DNA from 4 places in the Priestia sp. GS2 genome. Region 4 is predicted to be linked to each of the others. Evidence: riboswitches for the same ligand, from Rfam matches in the RefSeq annotation. Region 4 holds a riboswitch; each other region holds the start of a gene.

The links. Region 4 has a riboswitch for S-adenosylmethionine ahead of V2145_RS08860 (M14 family zinc carboxypeptidase). Riboswitches for the same ligand answer to the same signal wherever they lie in the genome.
Region 1: linked by a shared signal. The riboswitch ahead of V2145_RS17900 (methionine ABC transporter ATP-binding protein) and the one ahead of V2145_RS08860 (M14 family zinc carboxypeptidase) in region 4 are both predicted to bind S-adenosylmethionine.
Region 2: linked by a shared signal. The riboswitch ahead of V2145_RS14710 (M20 family metallopeptidase) and the one ahead of V2145_RS08860 (M14 family zinc carboxypeptidase) in region 4 are both predicted to bind S-adenosylmethionine.
Region 3: linked by a shared signal. The riboswitch ahead of mtnW (2,3-diketo-5-methylthiopentyl-1-phosphate enolase) and the one ahead of V2145_RS08860 (M14 family zinc carboxypeptidase) in region 4 are both predicted to bind S-adenosylmethionine.

The regions. Positions count from the first base shown of each region.
Region 1 is NZ_JAZGJX010000001.1:3,489,278-3,494,096, reverse strand. It holds gene V2145_RS17925 (arsenate reductase family protein) at 1-104, shown strand, start outside; gene gcvH (glycine cleavage system protein GcvH) at 218-601, shown strand; gene V2145_RS17915 (YusG family protein) at 710-952, shown strand; gene V2145_RS17910 (toprim domain-containing protein) at 1,182-1,532, shown strand; gene V2145_RS17905 (thioredoxin family protein) at 1,546-1,845, shown strand; SAM riboswitch class I at 1,989-2,095, shown strand; gene V2145_RS17900 (methionine ABC transporter ATP-binding protein) at 2,206-3,234, shown strand; gene V2145_RS17895 (methionine ABC transporter permease) at 3,224-3,892, shown strand; gene V2145_RS17890 (MetQ/NlpA family ABC transporter substrate-binding protein) at 3,909-4,751, shown strand.
Region 2 is NZ_JAZGJX010000001.1:2,887,199-2,892,017, forward strand. It holds gene V2145_RS14705 (protein-glutamine gamma-glutamyltransferase) at 1-393, opposite strand, end outside; gene V2145_RS14710 (M20 family metallopeptidase) at 485-1,687, opposite strand; SAM riboswitch class I at 1,758-1,862, opposite strand; SAM riboswitch class I at 1,963-2,060, opposite strand; gene V2145_RS14715 (aspartate aminotransferase family protein) at 2,219-3,538, opposite strand; gene V2145_RS14720 (HAD hydrolase-like protein) at 4,074-4,760, opposite strand.
Region 3 is NZ_JAZGJX010000001.1:2,577,618-2,582,436, reverse strand. It holds gene V2145_RS13290 (carbon-nitrogen family hydrolase) at 1-661, opposite strand, end outside; gene V2145_RS13285 (pyridoxal phosphate-dependent aminotransferase) at 769-1,965, shown strand; SAM riboswitch class I at 2,062-2,169, shown strand; gene mtnW (2,3-diketo-5-methylthiopentyl-1-phosphate enolase) at 2,258-3,496, shown strand; gene V2145_RS13275 (2-hydroxy-3-keto-5-methylthiopentenyl-1-phosphate phosphatase) at 3,502-4,155, shown strand; gene V2145_RS13270 (methylthioribulose 1-phosphate dehydratase) at 4,152-4,790, shown strand; gene V2145_RS13265 (1,2-dihydroxy-3-keto-5-methylthiopentene dioxygenase) at 4,804-4,819, shown strand, end outside.
Region 4 is NZ_JAZGJX010000001.1:1,681,794-1,686,612, forward strand. It holds gene V2145_RS08835 (phosphotransferase) at 1-126, shown strand, start outside; gene V2145_RS08840 (SDR family NAD(P)-dependent oxidoreductase) at 347-1,123, shown strand; gene V2145_RS08845 (hypothetical protein) at 1,246-1,719, shown strand; gene V2145_RS08850 (hypothetical protein) at 1,830-2,465, opposite strand; gene V2145_RS08855 (hypothetical protein) at 2,741-3,046, shown strand; SAM riboswitch class I at 3,403-3,511, shown strand; gene V2145_RS08860 (M14 family zinc carboxypeptidase) at 3,636-4,819, shown strand, end outside.

The sequences.
Region 1 (4,819 bases), 1.8 Mb from region 4:
TCCTTTCATCTGATGGGATGTTAATCAAGCGCCCTTTATTAACTGACGGTGATAAAGTAACGGTAGGATTTAAAGAAGAAGAATTTGAAACAACGTGGAAATAAATTTAAAATTCTGTGCGGATTCAAATAGAAAAAACCTCCTTTTTACGTTACACTGATAAGAGGTAGTCGTTGCTATTCGTTAGCGGCATACATAATTTATTGGAGGGATTAAGATGAGTACACCAAAAGAGTTGCGTTATTCAGAAGAGCATGAGTGGGTAAAAAACGAAGGAGAAGTTTTCCGAGTAGGAATTACACACTTTGCTCAATCTGAACTTGGTGACATTGTATTTGTTGAGCTTCCAGAAGTTGGCGATAAAGTTGAAGCAGATGAGCCGTTTGGTAGCGTAGAATCTGTAAAAACAGTATCAGAGCTATATGCACCAATTAGCGGTGAGGTTGTAGAAGTAAACGAAGAATTAAGTGACAATCCTGAGTTTGTAAACGAGTCTCCATATGAAAAAGCATGGATGGTTGTAATTAAGCCTGCTGATTCAGCAGATGTTGAGAAACTTATGACAGCTGAACAATACGATGAAATGATTAACGAAGGTTAATTGACTTCATCTTAAGACATTTCATTTGGTATATCCATAATTTGTCTTCATGTACCTATAACAAAAAGGGCACTCTATTTAGTAAACAAGCTAAAGGGGTGTCTTTTTATGTTTGAACGTAAAAAAGTTGACGTAACGGATCGAATTACAGCAAAATTTCATGAAAACGGTATGCAATTGTATGTCGATAAAGAATCGATTGGCCATGTGAATTACGGTGCAACGGGTAATGAATACAATTTAGAGTCAGGCTACACGCAGGAAAATAATAAGATTTATCAGTATGCTGACGTCCAAACTGGAACTACACAAAAGTATACGGACTGTGATTCAGAAGAGGGTTGGTGCTAAATTTAGCATGAAATCTCTGCGTGAAAGGGTGATGGCGCCAACCATATAAGGTTTGGCGCCATCAGTCTAAAATGACCGAAAATAGTCTATTCTTCAATAAAAACAGTCCATATATGTTCTTTTTACAGCAAAATCTTTTAAAAAACAGGGGAACTGTGTTACATTAACGAATATTGTATAGCATAAAGGAATAACGTTACTATACAACTGATAATTATAGGTGATGACGATGCGTTTAATAGAAATTGAAAAAGTAATTATTGTAGAAGGTAAGTCTGACAAAAAGAGAATCGAGAGCATTATTAATGAACCTATTGAGATTATTTGTACAAATGGAACCATTAGCTTGTCAAAGCTAGATGAGATTATCGATTCCACATATGATAAAGATGTGTACATCTTAGTCGATTCAGATGATTCTGGCAATAAATTACGAAAACAGTTTAAAAAAGAACTCCCAGAAGCGGAGCACCTTTATATCGATAAAATGTATCGCGAGGTAGCGGCGGCACCAAGAAATCACATTGCTACGGTGCTCTTAAGTGCTAATATAGATGTTAACGCAGAATTTTTAATATAGAAGGATGAATAACATGGAAGAATGGACAGAAGAGCAGCTAGACGAAAAGCTAAATAAAGACGAGCGTACCGTCATTTTTTTTCATACCCCCCTTTGTGGAACGTGCCAATTAGCTAAAAAAATGTTAACAGTAGCGGAGGCGGTTATTCCAGAGTTAACAATTGGAATGAGTAATTTAAATTATATGCCTGCTAAAGCTTCTTTGCTTGAAATTGAAAGTGTTCCATGCTTAATTGAATTTGAAAATGGCGAAATGAAACAGAAGCTTTATGCTTTTCACTCCGTTGAACACGTAATAGAACGTCTTAGCTAAATAAGTATTTGTTTACAAGTGTGCATGGGATTATTATCCTATGCATATTTTTGTTGACACCCTTTCTGACACATGCTAGAATCACAAACATAAATGAATGAATATTTAATGAAAACAAAATAATTTTAATAATTTGTCGTTAACTCTTATCAAGAGAGGTGGAGGGACTGTGCCCTGTGAAACCCGGCAACCGTCAGACTAACTGAAATGGTGCCAATTCCTGCAAAGCATAAGCTTTGAAAGATGAGAGAAAGGATTTAATCATAAACCTTTCTGCTCATGTGTAGAAAGGTTTTTTTATTTTCAAAAAGCAAGGACACACTAAGCAGACAGAGCAAGTCAACAAAGAAGGTGAAGAAGATGATTACGTTACAAGATGTAACAAAAATATATGATGCTAAAAGTGGAAAAGTTACGGCTGTTGATCAAGTTAATTTGTCAGTAGCAAAAGGTGAAATCTTCGGTATCATTGGATACAGTGGGGCAGGGAAAAGCTCCCTTATTCGCTTATTAAATGGTTTAGAAACACCTACTTCTGGAACTGTCGAAGTGGCAGGGAACCAAATTGGAAAGGTTAAGGGTGCTAAGCTTAGACAAGCTAGACAGGAAATTAGTATGATTTTCCAACATTTTAATTTGCTTTGGTCTCGTACCGTTCAGGAAAATATTGCGTTCCCGCTTGAAATTGCAGGTGTTTCTAAAGGTAAACGAGCAGAACGTGTAAACGAGCTTATTAAATTAGTCGGATTGGAAGGGAGAGAAAACGCCTATCCATCTCAGCTAAGCGGTGGACAAAAGCAGCGTGTAGGGATTGCAAGAGCGCTAGCCAACAACCCAAAAGTTCTATTATGCGACGAAGCAACATCAGCACTTGATCCACAAACAACAGATTCAATTTTAGATTTGTTAGTTGATATTAATGAAAAGTTAGGTTTAACGATTGTTTTAATTACTCATGAAATGCACGTTATCCGTAAAATTTGTCATCGTGTAGCCGTGATGGAAAATGGGAAAGTAGTTGAACAGGGAGAAGTACTTGAAGTGTTCCGTAAACCACAGCAAAATATTACAAAACGATTTGTACAGCAAATCTCAGAGCCAGAAGAAACGTTTGAGACAGTTGAACAGGTGAAAGAACTTTATCCGAGTGGTCAAATTGTTCAGCTTACATTTGTAGGTGGAAAAGCAGAGCAACCGCTCATTACGAGTATTTTAAAAGCGTTCGATGTCACGATTAACATTTTACAAGGGAAGGTCTCTTATACACAAACAGGCTCTTACGGAACTTTGTTTATCCATTTAGACGGTGAAAAGGTAGAGGTTAATAAAGTAATCGAGTACATCCGTGAACAACAGGTAGAAATTGAGGTGATGACGGATGCTAACTGAATTATTTCCAAACGTAACGTATGATAAGTTCAGCGCAGCAACGATTGAAACACTGTATATGACAAGTATCTCAGTCGTTGCTACCTTTATATTAGGAATTATATTAGGCCTACTTCTATTTTTAACAGGCAAAGGACAGCTTTGGGAAAACCGCTTCGTTAATATTATTATAGGAGCGTTCGTAAATATTTTTCGATCCATTCCATTTATCATCTTACTGATTTTGCTCATTCCATTTACAAAAGCGATTGTAGGAACGATGCTTGGAGCAGAAGCAGCACTGCCAGCTCTTATTGTTGGAGCAGCACCGTTTTACGCGCGTATGGTTGAAATCGGCCTTCGTGAAATTGATAAAGGTGTTATTGAAGCAGCAAAGTCAATGGGAGCTACAACAAGCACAATTATTTTTAAAGTGCTGCTTCCAGAATCAATGCCTGCTTTGATTTCCGGTTTGACGGTTACAGCAATCGCACTCATTGGCTATACGGCAATGGCTGGAGCGGTTGGAGCTGGTGGTTTAGGAAACTTAGCATATTTAGAAGGCTTCCAGCGAAATAATAGTGATGTAACCCTTGTGGCGACAGTTTTAATTTTAGTAATTGTATTTATTATCCAGTTCATTGGTGATTTTATCACATCTAAAATTGATAAACGATAAGAGGAGGAAATATATTATGAAAAAATGGGTTTCAACATTTGCTTTATCATCTGCTTTAGTTTTAGGTTTAGCTGCTTGTGGTTCATCTGGAGGCAGTGGTTCAGATTCATCAGAAGACGAGAAGAAAATTGTGGTTGGAGCGTCAAATATTCCGCATGCTGAAATTTTAGAAGAAGCAAAACCATTGTTAGAGGAAAAAGGAATTGAGTTAGACATTAAACCATTCCAAGATTATATTCTACCTAATACAGCATTAGATGGAAAAGAAATTGATGCAAACTACTTCCAGCACATTCCTTATCTAGACTCTGTATTAGAAGAAAATCCTAATTATGATTTTGTAAGTGCAGGAGCGATTCATATCGAGCCAATTGGTATCTACTCTAAAAAATACAAGTCATTAAAAGACCTTCCGAAAAACGGTACGGTAATTATGCGTGATGCAGTAGCAGAACAAGGTCGTATTCTTTCAATTTTTGAAAAAGAAGGCGTAGTTAAGTTGAAGGAAGGCGTTAAAAAGCAAGATGCAACGCTTGATGATATTGTAGAAAATCCTAAAAACCTAACGTTTAAAGCAGATGTTGAAGGTGGTTTATTACCTCAGGTTTATAACAACAATGAAGGTGATGCTGTTGTCATTAATGCAAACTATGCTTTAGATGCTGGTTTAGATCCTGTTAAAGACCCAATCGCTGTAGAGTCAAAGGAAAACAATCCGTATGCAAACATCATCACGGTTCGTAAAGGTGATGAAAATAAAGAAGAAGTAAAAGCGTTAGTAGAAGTGCTTCATTCAAAAGAAATTCAAGATTTCATTGAAGAGAAGTATAAAGGCGCGGTGCTTCCTGTAAACGAGTAATATATTAAAGTCGACTAGTTTAGATCTGGTCGACTTTTTCTATTTTTATCGTCAAGTATAACTCCGAT
Region 2 (4,819 bases), 1.2 Mb from region 4:
CTCTCCGATACTCTCTAACACGCCTTTATAAAACACCATGACAATGGCAACTGCACATTCAAACGCATAAAGCGAACCGTTAAAGAAAATATCGTTTAACGCGACGGATGGCAACACGTTCTCTTTTAGCTTGAACCCTCCCTTTTCAGTACGAAGCCAATATGCTTCGTTACATTTAGATTCTTTAAAAGTTGCAAACCTTGCACCACTTCTATATAACAAATACGATGCTTCTACAATTCGCAGGCGGGTAGTAAGCTCAAAATCTAACTGCACGATATTATCATAACGATAGATTGTTTGATACTGAGCCATTTTTCTCAAAATCTGTGCTTTATTCGCTTCAAGCATGCTATATGGTACGGCATTCACATTTAGTGCACGACCCTGCACAATAATAATAAGTGCGTCCCCCTTTCACTCACTTTCTCTTTATCATACGAGTGAAAGGAAGCTTTTATGTGAATGAAAGAAGAGGTGTTTTCTAACCTAGATTTTTATGTCTCTTATTAAATTCGCCTTTTATAGTAAAAAGCGTATCCCCTTCCGTTAATAAGCGCAAACCGATGATAGCAAGGCCCTTTGTTCCCTGAATCAATCCTTTATCGCCTTCTGGAGATTTAGCCGCTTCACGAAATTCATCTGTATGCCATGAAAGCGTTTCGGGACCAATTTTAATATAAGGATGAATCGTTGGCACCACTTGACTAATGTTTCCTGCATCAGATGAACCAATTCCAGACTTATGGGCCGTACCTACGTTTTCTCCTAATTCCGTAAAGACTTCTTTAAATACTTGATCAAAAGCGCGATTTAGCTGCATATGATCTACTTTGTTTTGGATAAAAAATGCGTTGAGCTTGGCTCCTGTTGCCATAGCAGCTCCCTTTGCGATTTGCTGTACTCTTTCTGTGACTTGATCACACTCTTTACGCGTTTGTGCGCGAATATAAAAGCGAGCTTTTGCATAGTCGGGAACAATATTGGGAGCTGTTCCTCCATCTGTGATAATACCATGAATTTTCACATTACTCTTTACATGTTGACGAAGTGCATTTATTCCATTGAATAGCTGAATAACAGCATCTAAAGCGTTAATACCTTCTTCAGGAGCTGATGCTGCATGAGATGCTTGTCCATAAAATTCAAAATCAATAGGATCCACAGCTAGCGTTGTCCCTGTAATACACGTTTCTTTCCCTGGATGAACCATCATACAAGCATCTAAGTCTTGCACAAGACCCTCTTTTACAAAGCTTCCCTTTGCGCTTCCATTTGGTCCACCTTCTTCAGCTGGTGTTCCTAACACAACGAGTTCTCCTCCTACTTCGTCAAGAACTTGGCTAAGTGCAATTGCTGCTCCTACGCTAGTTGTTCCAATAATATTATGTCCACAAGCATGTCCAAGCCCTGGAAGCGCATCATACTCAGCAAGAAACCCAATTTTCGGCCCTTTCCTTGCAGATGCTTTTCTTGCTAAAAAGGATGTAGCATGACCTGCTACCCCACGCTCTACAGTAAAGTCTGCTTCTTCTAGAAGCTTACATAAAAGAAAAGATGCAAATTTCTCTTCATTTCCGATTTCAGGATGGTCGTGGATCGCATGACTTGTATCTATGTAAGTTTGAGCTTGCTGGTTAATATACTCAATAATGCTTTCTTTAAGCTTTTCTATCTTTGAATTCATTCCTACACCTCATTTACTAAAAATAAAAAGGAAGCTTCATAGAAGAAGCTTCCTTAACTAAAGAACCTGCTTCTTATCATCCAAGCTTCTAAAAGCTTGCTGGAATTAGCACAGTGCAATCAGCCTGTTGCTGAGGTGTCATGGGGCCAGGTCCCTCTACCTCTCTAGATAAGAAAACGTACAGTATGTATTTGTAAAATAATAAAACCTCCACTTACAGTGGCTTAATGACTGTAAGAAGAGGTTGGGATCACGTAATGTAAGAACCAGCTCTCTTCTTATCTATCAAGCACCGCTTGTTGGAGTTGGCACGGTTCAAATGTCCGTTGCCGAGGTTTCACAGGGCCAGTCCCTCCACCTCTCTGGATAAGAAGTTTGTCGAATATTGTAGAATCTTGTTGATAACTTAAATCCTATGTTACACGCTGAACAAGGGAATGTCAATGACTTTTCTGAAAAGATTTTTCTTTCTAACAATATGATACCGCTATCATGACTAGACCAAAAAAAAGAGTGCTTTAAGCACTCTCTTTATACATTAATAGCAACTTTTTGCTCATATAAATAAATGGCATGATCTAGCATAGCAAGACCTTCATCAATCTGCTCTTTCGTTACGGATAAAGGTGGAACCATGCGAATTACCTCGCTTGCATTGCCGCAGAAATAGAAGAGCACGCCTTGTTCAAGAGCTAAGTCTAGAATTTCAAATAGTGCATCCCCATTCGGTTCACCTGTTTCAGGGTGTACAATTTCAATTCCAATCATAAGTCCCACTCCGCGGATGTCTCCAATTAGCGAATGCTTTTCTTTTAACAGCTCCAATTGTTTGAGCGCATAAGCACCCATTTCTTTTGCGTTTTCGAGAAGATTTTCTTCTTGAAGTACTTCAAGCGTAGCGAGCGCAGCTGAACATCCGATTGGATTACCGCCAAACGTAGTACTGTGCGTCCCAAGAGGCCACTTCTTCATAAGCTCTTGTGAAGCAACGGTAGCACTTAGTGGAATGCCTGAAGCAATTCCTTTTGCAATTGCCATAATATCTGGTACGACATCAAATGTCTGCGCAGCAAACCATTCGCCAGTACGTCCAAATCCCGTTTGTACCTCATCAAAAATAAGTAAAATGCCGTGACGATCGCAGATTTCACGAAGTTTTTTCATCCAGCTTTTTGGTGGAATGATGTAGCCACCTTCACCAAGAACGGGCTCTAAAATAACAGCAGCCACTTCTTCTGGCGTTACTTGATGCTTAAACAAAGTATTAAAGTCTTTTTCAAGCTTGTCTTCAAAATAAGCATCTACATTAACACCGTCTGGACATTCTTTTGGATTGGCATATGGAATTTGATATGTTAACCCAGAAGGCTGCTGAAACTGACGGTATTTACTTTTTGAAGTTGTGACGCTTAATGCTCCCATTGAACGTCCATGAAAACAGCCTAAGAATGACACGACGTAAGGTCGTTTTGTTACGTGACGAGCAAGCTTTAACGCGCCTTCAATTGCTTCCGTTCCGCTGTTTCCAAAGAAGAAACAGTCCAAGTTGCCAGGCGTAACTTTTCCTAATTCGTCAGCTAATCTCAAGATAGACTCATACATGATAACGCCAGAAGGTCCATGAAGTAACTGGTCAGCTCCATCTTTAATAGCTTGCACAACTTTTGGATGACGATGCCCAACATTGGTTGTTGCAATTCCAGATGTAAAGTCTAGGTATTGTTTGCCGTCTAATCCGTAATAGTAGCATCCTTCTTCTTTTACAACGGGTAGATTTGGATGATCTTTTGCCATGGTAGGTGCTAAAAGCTCAGGCATTCTGTTAAATAGATGTTTCCAATCGTTTGACATAGTAATCCTCCTGTTTGCTAACAAATTATTAAAAATATTCTAAAAACATTTGATGTCTTTATCATAAATGATGTGTATGCTGGTGTAAATGAGGGTTTTAAGAATATTGATTCCACCCTAAACTACGACTCTATAGGATTTGTATATAAAGTAGATTCGTTTTATTTTTATGCTTTTCTTCTTTTTTAATCTGTTAGTAAAACTTTGATAGAATAATATTTCCGTTTTATTCTACTATGTATTTTTATAAAAATCAATTGCATATATATAAATTTTTTATGGTAATTAGTAGTTCTTATTTAGTTAGTAGGGATGGCTTCTTTTCTTAGTATAATTTAAAAATCACTCTTAATTCGGCGTGATTTTCACTTCGGATTGCTTCCTTTCCGCAGGGCGAGCGCTGAGCCTCCTCGTATACTGTGGGGTCTCACCTACCTCGCTAGTCCTGCTGGAGTGGTGCATCCTTCATTCCAATCACGGGCTTTTTATAGGAACAACTTTTAATGAGGCTACTCTTTTATTCTGAGAACGCTCTTTATTTGGCGTGATTTTCACTGACCACTAACCCTTTACACATAGGTACAATTGCTTTGAGTTCAATTAAATCATTTATTACGATATCAGCCTGAGCGAGTTCATGTTCTTGTGCAAAATCGAAATTACATCCTACTGCAATCAAACTATTATTTTTGGCAGCGTTGATATCCGATAGTCGATCTCCTACTACTGCCGCTTGTTTTATATCATATTTTTTTATAATCTCTTTAACTAAATCGCTTTTGTCTAAGGTTTCTATTTGTTCAATACTAAATATTTCAGTGATCCAATTCTCCAAACGATAATAACTTACAATAGCTTCTAAATAATCCTTTAAACCATTACTGGCTATGTAAATGGAACAATCATTCTCTGTTAAATAATTAAAAATCTCTTTTACGTTAGGATACAGAGCACCTTTTCCTCTTTTGATATTCTCAATTAATCTATTTAAGAAATAAGCGTCTGCTTGCATTCTTATTTGATTGGAATGATTAGGTAATAAAGCTTCCCATACTTTCGGCAAAGGTACCCCCATAATGTTACGGTATTTATCGATAGGCGTCTCAGCATTCCATTCATTTAGTGAACGTAAATGGTTAAAGGTATCATCCAGTGATATCTCTAAAATTTTATCCGTTTGAAACAACGTTCCATCCATATCAAAAATCAGTGATTCTATCATTACTCCCTCTCCTTTTCACAATTAAAACCTAGTCTCTCACTCATAATACCATAAAAAGT
Region 3 (4,819 bases), 900 kb from region 4:
CTCCCCAAGGGTCAATGATTAACGAGTGACCAGCAAACGTGTTAGCGGGGTCATCTCCAGAGCGGTTGCAAGCAACCACGTAGCATTGGTTTTCAATGGCTCTGCTCACTAGAAGCGCTTTCCAATGAGCAAGTCTTGGTTTTGGCCATTGGGCAACGACAAAAAGGAGTTCTGCACCTGCGCTTGTATGAACGCGAATCCATTCTGGAAAGCGAATATCGTAGCAAATAACACCTGCGCATAGTGAGTTTTCGAGGGTAAAGATGTTTTTATCTTCACCTGGTTGTAAAAATAAGTGCTCATTCATCAATTTGAATAAATGTAGTTTGTTATATTGAGCGACCTCCTCACCTTCACGATTAAAGACATACATTGTATTCGTAACACCATCTTTTGTTTTTTTAGCAACTGATCCAGCAATGATATTTATGCTGTGCGTTTTTGCGAAAGCGGAGAAAAAGCTAGTCGCTTGCTTTCCTTCAGAGTCCGCGATAGCGTCGAGGTTCTGTAAATCATAAGATGTATCAAAAAGTTCTGGCAATATAAGAATATCTGGAGATTCAAGCAGTGCTTCTTTCATTTTTTTTTCAGCATGCTCGTAATTTTCTTTAGGATTTCCAAATGCAAGATTAAGCTGTAAACAGGCTACCTTTAAACTCATTAAGCTTCACCATCCCGATTTATTTTATAAAAATGACTTTACAAGTTGACTATTACAATATATTATTTGTGACTAGAATTTCAAGAATTTTTTGAGAAGGTGTTCACATGAAGCAATTTGAACAATCAGAACTATTAAAAAGTTTACCAAAACAATTTTTTGCATCCCTTGTTAGTAAAGTTTCAAAGGTGATAAAAGAAGGACATGACGTGATTAACTTAGGGCAAGGAAATCCAGATCAGCCAACGCCTCCTCATATCGTCAAGGCCCTTCAAGATGCGAGTGAAAACCCAAACTACCACAAGTACTCACCGTTTCGGGGGCAAGCTTTTCTGAAAAAAGCGGCAGCAACGTTTTACGAAAGAGAATATGGTGTTCAGCTGGATCCCGAAAAAGAAGTAGCTATTTTGTTTGGAGGAAAAGCCGGATTAGTAGAAATTCCTCAGTGCTTACTTAATCCTGGAGATACAGTTTTAGTGCCTGACCCAGGCTACCCAGATTATTGGTCAGGAGTGGAGCTAGCACGAGCGAAAATGGAAGTCATGCCTTTAAAAAAAGAGAATGGCTTTCTGCCAGTTTACGAGGAAATAAGCGAAGAAGTGAAGCAAAAAGCCAAGCTAATGTTTTTAAACTATCCAAATAACCCGACCGGCGCAGTAGCTACGGCACCGTTTTTTGAAAAAACAGTTGAATTTGCTCGTCAGTATGATACGTGCATTGTGCATGATTTTGCGTATGGTGCAATTGGATTTGATGGCGAAAAGCCCATTAGTTTTATGCAAACTCCAGGCGCCAAAGAAGTTGGCATTGAAATTTATACGCTATCAAAAACGTATAATATGGCAGGGTGGCGAATCGGCTTTGCCGTTGGAAACGAAAGCGTGATTGAAGCGATTAACCTTTTACAAGATCACTTATTTGTAAGTGTATTTAGCGGCATTCAGCAAGCAGCCACGGTGGCTTTGCTAGATTCACAGAACTGCGTAGATGAATTAGTAGAACGCTACGAATCTCGTCGTGAGATTCTTATTCATGGACTGCGTGAAATTGGATGGGACGTTGAAGCTCCACCAGGATCATTTTTTGCATGGTTGCCTGTGCCAAAAGGTTATACATCAGAAGAATTTTCCGATTTGTTACTGGAAAAAGCTCACGTCGTTGTTGCTCCTGGAATTGGGTTTGGCGAATACGGAGAAGGCTATGTGCGCGTAGGTTTATTAACCGATGAAGAACGGTTGAAAGAAGCGGTTGATCGAATTGCTAAGTTAAATTTATTCAAAAAATACGTTGACAATTCTTTTTGAGTTGGCTTAATATGTAAGAAGTTGTTGATTCATGAACATATATTTTTGAAGAATACGATCAGTGTGAAAATCGATTATACAATATAAATAGCAATTTTCTTATTAAGAGTAGGTGGAGGGACTAGCCCTGTGAAGCCCGGCAACCGACTTAACGTTTCGTTAAGCACGGTGCTAAATCTTGCAGCAGTAGCTGAGAGATAAGAAGAGAGCAAAAAAGCCTCTTCTTTCTCACAAGAAGAGGCTTTTTTATTTCGTAACGATGGGAAATTTACAGCAAGGGAGTTTGAAGCAAATGAGTGAAATCGTTGCAAGTTATTTATTACATGATGAAAAAGGAAACTTTGAAAAAAAAGCAGAAGGCATTGCTCTAGGCTTAACGGTAGGTTCTTGGACAAACCTACCTCAGCTTGAGCAGGAGCAGCTTAGAAAGCATAAAGGACGCGTAGTTGAAATTACCCCACTTGAAGATTGCGATCGCGTAAACAACTATTTAGAGCAAACGACAAAGCAAGCGATTGTGAAAATTGGCTATCCTCTTGCTAATTATACAAATGATTTGCCTGCTATTTTAGTTACTGTTTTCGGAAAACTATCATTAGATGGAAAAGTTAAATTATTAGACTTGGAGTTTTCTAGAGAAGCATTATCTGCTTTTCCTGGCCCACGCTTCGGAATTGAAGGCATTCGAGAGAAGTTAAAAGTGTACGATCGTCCTCTTGTTATGAGCATTTTTAAAGGTGTAATTGGGCGTGATATAGATTATTTAACCGAGCAGCTTCGTGCACAAGCGCTTGGAGGTGTGGATCTTGTAAAGGATGATGAAATTCTATTTGACAATGAACTGACACCGTTCGAACAGCGAATTACAGAAGGAAAAAAAGTGCTTGATGAAGTATATAAAGAAACGGGTCATCGTACGCTATATGCTGTAAATTTGACGGGGCGTACATTTGATTTAAAAGAGAAAGCTAGAAAAGCAGCTCAGTTAGGAGCTGATGCTCTATTATTTAACGTGTTTGCATATGGACTGGATGTACTCCAAGCTCTTCGGGAAGATGATGAAATTAATTTGCCAATCATGGCTCACCCAGCAGTAAGCGGTGCATTAACACCATCTGAATTCCATGGATTCTCAAATTCTCTTTTACTAGGAAAACTACTTCGTCTGGTTGGAGCAGATTTTTCATTATTCCCATCACCGTATGGCAGCGTTGCTATGCCTTTTGAAGATACAGCTGGAATTACGTACGAGGTAACTAGACCTCTATATACGTATAAGCAAACATTCCCGGTTCCATCAGCAGGTATTCATCCAGGAATGGTACCTCAGCTTATCTCGGATTTTGGTGTAGACAGCATTATTAATGCAGGTGGAGGCGTACACGGTCATCCGGATGGAGCAATCGGTGGAGGAAAAGCATTTCGTGCAGCAGTCGACGCTGCGCTTGCTGGTCAGACTTTAGAAGAAACAAATGATGAAGCGCTGCAAAAAGCACTTGATTTATGGGGAACAGTGAAAGTAAAGGGGTAATTGAGATGAAGATTTTCTGTGACTTTGACGGTACAATCACAAACAGCGATAACATCATTGCCATTATGAAACAATTTGCTCCCAGCGAATGGGAGACCATTAAAGACGATGTGTTAGCTGAGCGCGTATCAGTTCAAGAAGGAGTAGGGAAGATGTTTTCATTACTACCTACTTCTTTACAAGAAGAGATTGTGTCATACATTTTATCAAGTTCTGAGATTCGATCAGGGTTTGAAGAGTTTGTTCGTTATACAAAAGAGAAGCAGATTCCGCTTTATATTGTCAGTGGAGGAATTGATTTTTTTGTTGAGCCAATGTTAGAAGGGAAAGTAGAACAAGAAAAGCTTTACTGCAACGGCTCAGATTTTTCAGGGCAAACAATTCAAATTACGTGGCCTCATACATGTGATGAACATTGCCAAAATGGCTGTGGCTGCTGCAAGCCGTCAATTATACGAAGCTTGGCAACAGACGAAGATTTTATCATTGTAATTGGAGATTCCATTACAGATTTACAGGCAGCAAAAATGGCTGATTGTGTATTGGCACGTGATTTTCTACTTCATAAATGCAAAGAGTTAAATTTACCGCATCGTCCGTTTGAAACATTTCACGATGTCATTGAGCATATTAACGAATTATCGGAGGTGGAAGTATGAGTATTTTAGCACAGCAGCGCTTGCAAGAAATTGGAGATGTAAAAGAGGAACTTGCAGAACGAGATTGGTTTTTTGGAACGAGTGGGAACTTATCAATTAAGGTCAGTGACGAGCCAACAACTTTCTTCGTATCAGCGAGTGGAAAAGATAAGCGAAAGCGTACAAGTGAAGACTTTTTACTTGTAGACAGCCGTGGAAACGCAGCGGAAGAAACGCATCTAAAACCTTCCGCTGAGACGCTTTTACATGTTAAAGTTTATAACCATACAAACGCTGGATGTAGCCTGCATGTACACACAATTGATAACAACGTTATTTCTGAACTATATGGTGACGAAGGGAAAGTAACGTTCAAGGGACAGGAAATTATTAAAGCACTTGGTATTTGGGAAGAAGATGCAGAGATTACTGTTCCGATTATTCCGAATTATGCAGACATTCCGACGTTAGCTGAAGTCTTTGCTGAATATGTAACGGCTGATCAAGGAGCTGTTTTAATTCGCAACCACGGTATTACCGTATGGGGAAAAAATGCATTTGAAGCGAAAAAAGCGCTAGAAGCATACGAGTTTTTATTTAGTTATCACGTGAAAATTCTTTCACTAAAGAAATATAACCAACCAACACTTACTTAAGGGGGAGTTACATATGGCAAACATTCGTT
Region 4 (4,819 bases):
AAAACCATGCAAAGGAAAGCCAAAGAAGGCGATATGGCTTTTCAAAAAATGATTGACGAAGGACATTATGAGCATTATCAAGAGGAACTTCGGTTCATTCGCGAACACGGAAGAGAGTGGATGTAAGAGAAAATTCTTGGTGAACTAACTATGGAGTTTAGCTTAATAAGTGAAATTAAAAAGTCGATTCCTTAGCAAGAATCGACTTTTTAGGTTGTAGTTCGCTTTCATTAGGTTGATGGCGATGTGACGCTACCCCTTAAAGTAGTATTTCACTAAAGGGTATTCAAAAATTTAATAGAATTAATCTATTTGGATCTCATTGAATGCAAAAGGGGAGAAATATATGTTTGAAGAAAAGGTAGGGATCATTACAGGGGGGACTTCGGGGATCGGTTTAGCTACAGCCGAATTATTAGCAAAAGAGGGCATGCGTGTCGTCCTAGCCTCTCGAAGTGCTGAAAGAGGAGAAGAAGCCCTTTCTATAATAAAAAAGTGGTCACCTAATTCTATTTTTATTAAAACTGATGTTACGATTAGTGAGGATGTCAAGAATCTTGTTAGTCAAACATATTCTACATTTGGTAAGATAGATATTGGCTTTAATAATGCAGCTAATACAGAGGCTTCATCTGCTGCTACCCATCAGTTTAAGGAAGAAGACTTTGATCATTTAATTAATGTTACCTTAAAGAGTGTATGGCTTTGTATGAAGTATCAGCTACAAGTAATGACAAAGCAAAATAATGGTGCCATCGTGAATACATCCTCAATGGATGCTCTCTTATGTTCGGCAGGAACTGGCGTTTATGCTGCTGGAAAAAGTGGTGTTATTGCATTAACGAAATCAGTTGCTCAAGAATATGGCCATCAAAATATAAGAATTAATTCTCTTTGTCCAGGTGCATTTCGTACATCTATGCTAGAAGAAAAATTTTCAACTTTGTCTCCAAAAGAAAAGGTAAAACTAGATGAATCATATAAAAGCTTAAATGCCTTAGGGAGAATTGGTGATCCATACGAAGCAGCAAAAGCAGTGAAATGGTTACTTTCTGATGATGCATCTTTTGTTACGGGTCAAAACATTATTGTAGATGGTGGAATTGGGTTTAAATTTACATAATCTTGTAGAACTAACAATCCAGCTTATTACTACTGATAATCTGGATTATGTTAACTAGAATTGAACCCTTTATACATATAAAATATATGTATCTAAGCATTTTGAAAGGAGTTATTCACTTAATGAATCTTCCTAATGGAGTAACGGGTTTTTATAGTTCAATAGATAATAAACCGAATGACATAGATGAGAACCATTTTAAAAATATATGCTTCAATTTGGTTAGAAAAAATCATGGAAAAATATTAAAGACTGATGAAGCAAATTTAGCAACTAATTTTTTAAAGTTAAAAGTAGATATTTTTAACCGAGAGATCTATGTGTTACTCAATGCACATTATCCTTTTTTAGCTTTTGCTTCTACTTTTGAATTTCAACATATTAATTTTATTGATGATCTTGTCTTATCAAAGGATTTTATGCCATTCTATAAAGTTTTAAGTAAAGAAGAACTTAATGAACCTTTAGATATAAGAAAAAGCAAAGGAGAAGTAAGCCTAGAAAATAAAAATAAGTTGAACAGCAGTGAGTTAGAGCAAATCTTTTATTGGAAACCAAAAACGGTTGGGGAAGTTATGTTCAACTTTTGGGATTGACCTTATGAAATAAGCTTCTCTTACTACAAGATTATTTCCGATAACACGTTTTATGGTAATTAAATAGTTGTCAAAAATAAACTGAATCTTAATTCTGTCTAATTAACAACTTATTTTTTAGATATATCATCATATATTTCTAAAATAGTTTCGTAAGAGCTATCTTCTTTAAAAAGTTCATTACTTTGTAAAAATATAAAAACATTCTCTAATTCTTCTTTAATTGCATTAAGAAATACTTCTTTAGGAATCAATGGTGATTCAAAAATTGTATTTTCTATTGTATTAATATCAATCGTTGTATCTTCAATTTCAGGCATTAAAAATCTAGCTATTTTTAATTGAATATCCTTACCTAAGTTAGTAATCATGCATTCTGTTTGATTATCAAGTAATGTAATATTTATCTCATCTTTTTTGCTAAAACTATCAAAATATTCACGATCTAAAAGTAAAGAGAGACCTTTCCAAGTCATAAGTATATCAGTGGTCCAATCATCTTCAGTAAAAATTTCATTATTATCGATAGTTAGTTGTACATACCCCGGAATATATAAAGCAGGACCTTCTTGTTCCTCAGCTGTTTTAACAGCTGCTTTAATAGCCTCTGAATCAGTAATTGGTATATATCGCATTTTCTCTGAAGTTACAAAAATAGAATCTAATTCATTAATAGAATCGTTTGTTAATAAATGAAAAGAACCATGCTTTATATTTGAGATATAAATAGTGAATTTAATATTCATATTATTCCGCCTTTCTACTTAACCGGATATAAGCTTGCAATATAATCCTTTTTGATTATAAGTTTATAGTTTACACCATTTACTTTATAAATTACTATTGCTTCTTGAACTTTTGATTTAAGGTCTGTTTCCATAGCTCGAGATTTTTTACTAACAATCGTATCAACTAATTTTTTTATATCATTATTAAAATTAAATTTAATTAGAGGATACTTATCTATAAAGGGATATAATTACTTTAGTTAGATAAATTAATTAGAGAGCGAGGGAAGCATATGGGACTTGATATGGAGATGTACGGTAAAGAAGATCGGTATCTTGATTTTAAAGAGATTGAAGAGTCATTACATGGTGCTCTATTTCACACAAATAATAACTGGGGAAGTTATTTGTATTTGAGAAAAATTAGAGATTACTATTTGACTAATGTAGAATTTAATCGAGGCGAAATTGATAAATTTATAAAGGATTTAGAGAACATAAAAATATTTATCCCTGGAGATTATCATCCAGCATTGAGCAAATTAATAAGGGTATTGAGCAATCATGAAATTCAGAAAATATCTATAGTAGGAGACTAGTGGATAAATCAACGATGTATAGAAAGATGTATAAACAATAAATTTAACACTTAAACAATCCCTTCTATTTCAAAGGCTTGTCTAAGTGCTTGGTTCCTATAGGAGACCTTATATAAATTAAATAACTTTATTTATCTATAAATGTTATTATCTAGATTATGAATATAAATACAAGCTGGAATGTTTATGAAAAATAGGTCAGTTGTAGCTTACGCTTTAATCTTCTACCATTGTGATTTCCACGAAATAAGAACTACTGTATTTAGTACATATAATCAAAAAGTATCATTTTCCTTTTTGTGTATTGACTCTAAGTGTGATTAGGATATAATTTACATTAATTTCATAGATTTACTTCTTTATCAAGAGCAGGTGGAGGGACAAGCCCGATGAAACCCGGCAACCGGTCGACATTGATTCGACACGGTGCTAATTCTTGCAGCTTTTAGAGCTGGGAGATAAGGAAGAGGAATATTGTCTTTATGATACAAAGCCTCTTTCTTAGGAAAGGGGCTTTTTTGTATGGAGAAAGGAGGATTTCTAAAGACAAAGCCATTGTATAAAAACAAAATACTGAAGGAGAATGAAAATGAAACGACCGATTATATCAACATTACTAAGCCTCTCTTTATTTACTGGAGCACTTCCAGCGGCTGATGTACTTGCAGAAAGTAATAAGTCAGGCGAAAGAAAACATAGCCTGTTCAACACAGAAAAATACGACTACATAACGTATGACGCACTTAAACAAAAACTGACTAACTATGCAAAGACAAGCAGCAGAGTTAATTTAAGTATTACAGGTAAGTCATCTACTGGCAAAGACTTATATACCGTTACGATAGAAGATTCAGAGTCTAAGAGTTCCGCTGAGAAATATAAAACGCTCCGTAAACTAATGACTGATAACCCTGTAAAAGCTCAGCAATATTTGAAAGATAATCCTGATGTAAAAGCACCCATATTAATTCATGCATCTATACACGGTACAGAGTTCGTAGGCACGGATGCGGTTATCGATCTGATTGAACGTTTTGGTTATGAAAACGACAAGGAAACGAAGGAGATTTTAAAAAATTTTACGTTAATTATAAATGTCAATGCTAATCCAGATGGAAGAATAGATGCAACAAGGTTTAACGCTGAGGGAGTTGATTTAAATCGAGATTTTGTAACACAATCGCAGCTAGAGACAAAAGCGGTGGTTAAACAAATTGTAGATTATAACCCGTTACTTCTCTTAGATCTTCATGGATACGTGAAACAGAGGGGAGCTGCTAAACATCCTGGCCTCATTCTTCCAGGAACACCTCCTCATAACCCGAATTATGAATATGATCTGTTATATAAATGGATGAACAAACAAGCGGAAGCGATGGAATCAGAACTAGTAAGTGAAAGAGAAAACTACGAATCTGAACTCTATCAAACGATGGAGGGGACGCATATTCCATTAAGAGATTCAGCCTCCGGATGGGACGTGTATCCGCCGATTTACACACCCGCTTATGCAATGCTGCATGGGGGCTATGGATATACACTTGAAGCGCCAACAAACGATTGGGATGGTGTGAAGTGGCAAGTCGATGCTGTTTCAGGCGCATTGAAGTTTGCTCTTCAAAATAAACAGGGCATGCTTAGTGACCAGATTGAAGTTTTTGTTCGGGGGGCCAAAGGGGAACATCCAAATAATGAAGAACATTTCTATCCTGAAGCTTATGTGATACCAGAAAACAAAGAAGATAATTCAGTAGTGTTAAAGGCTGTTCAGCA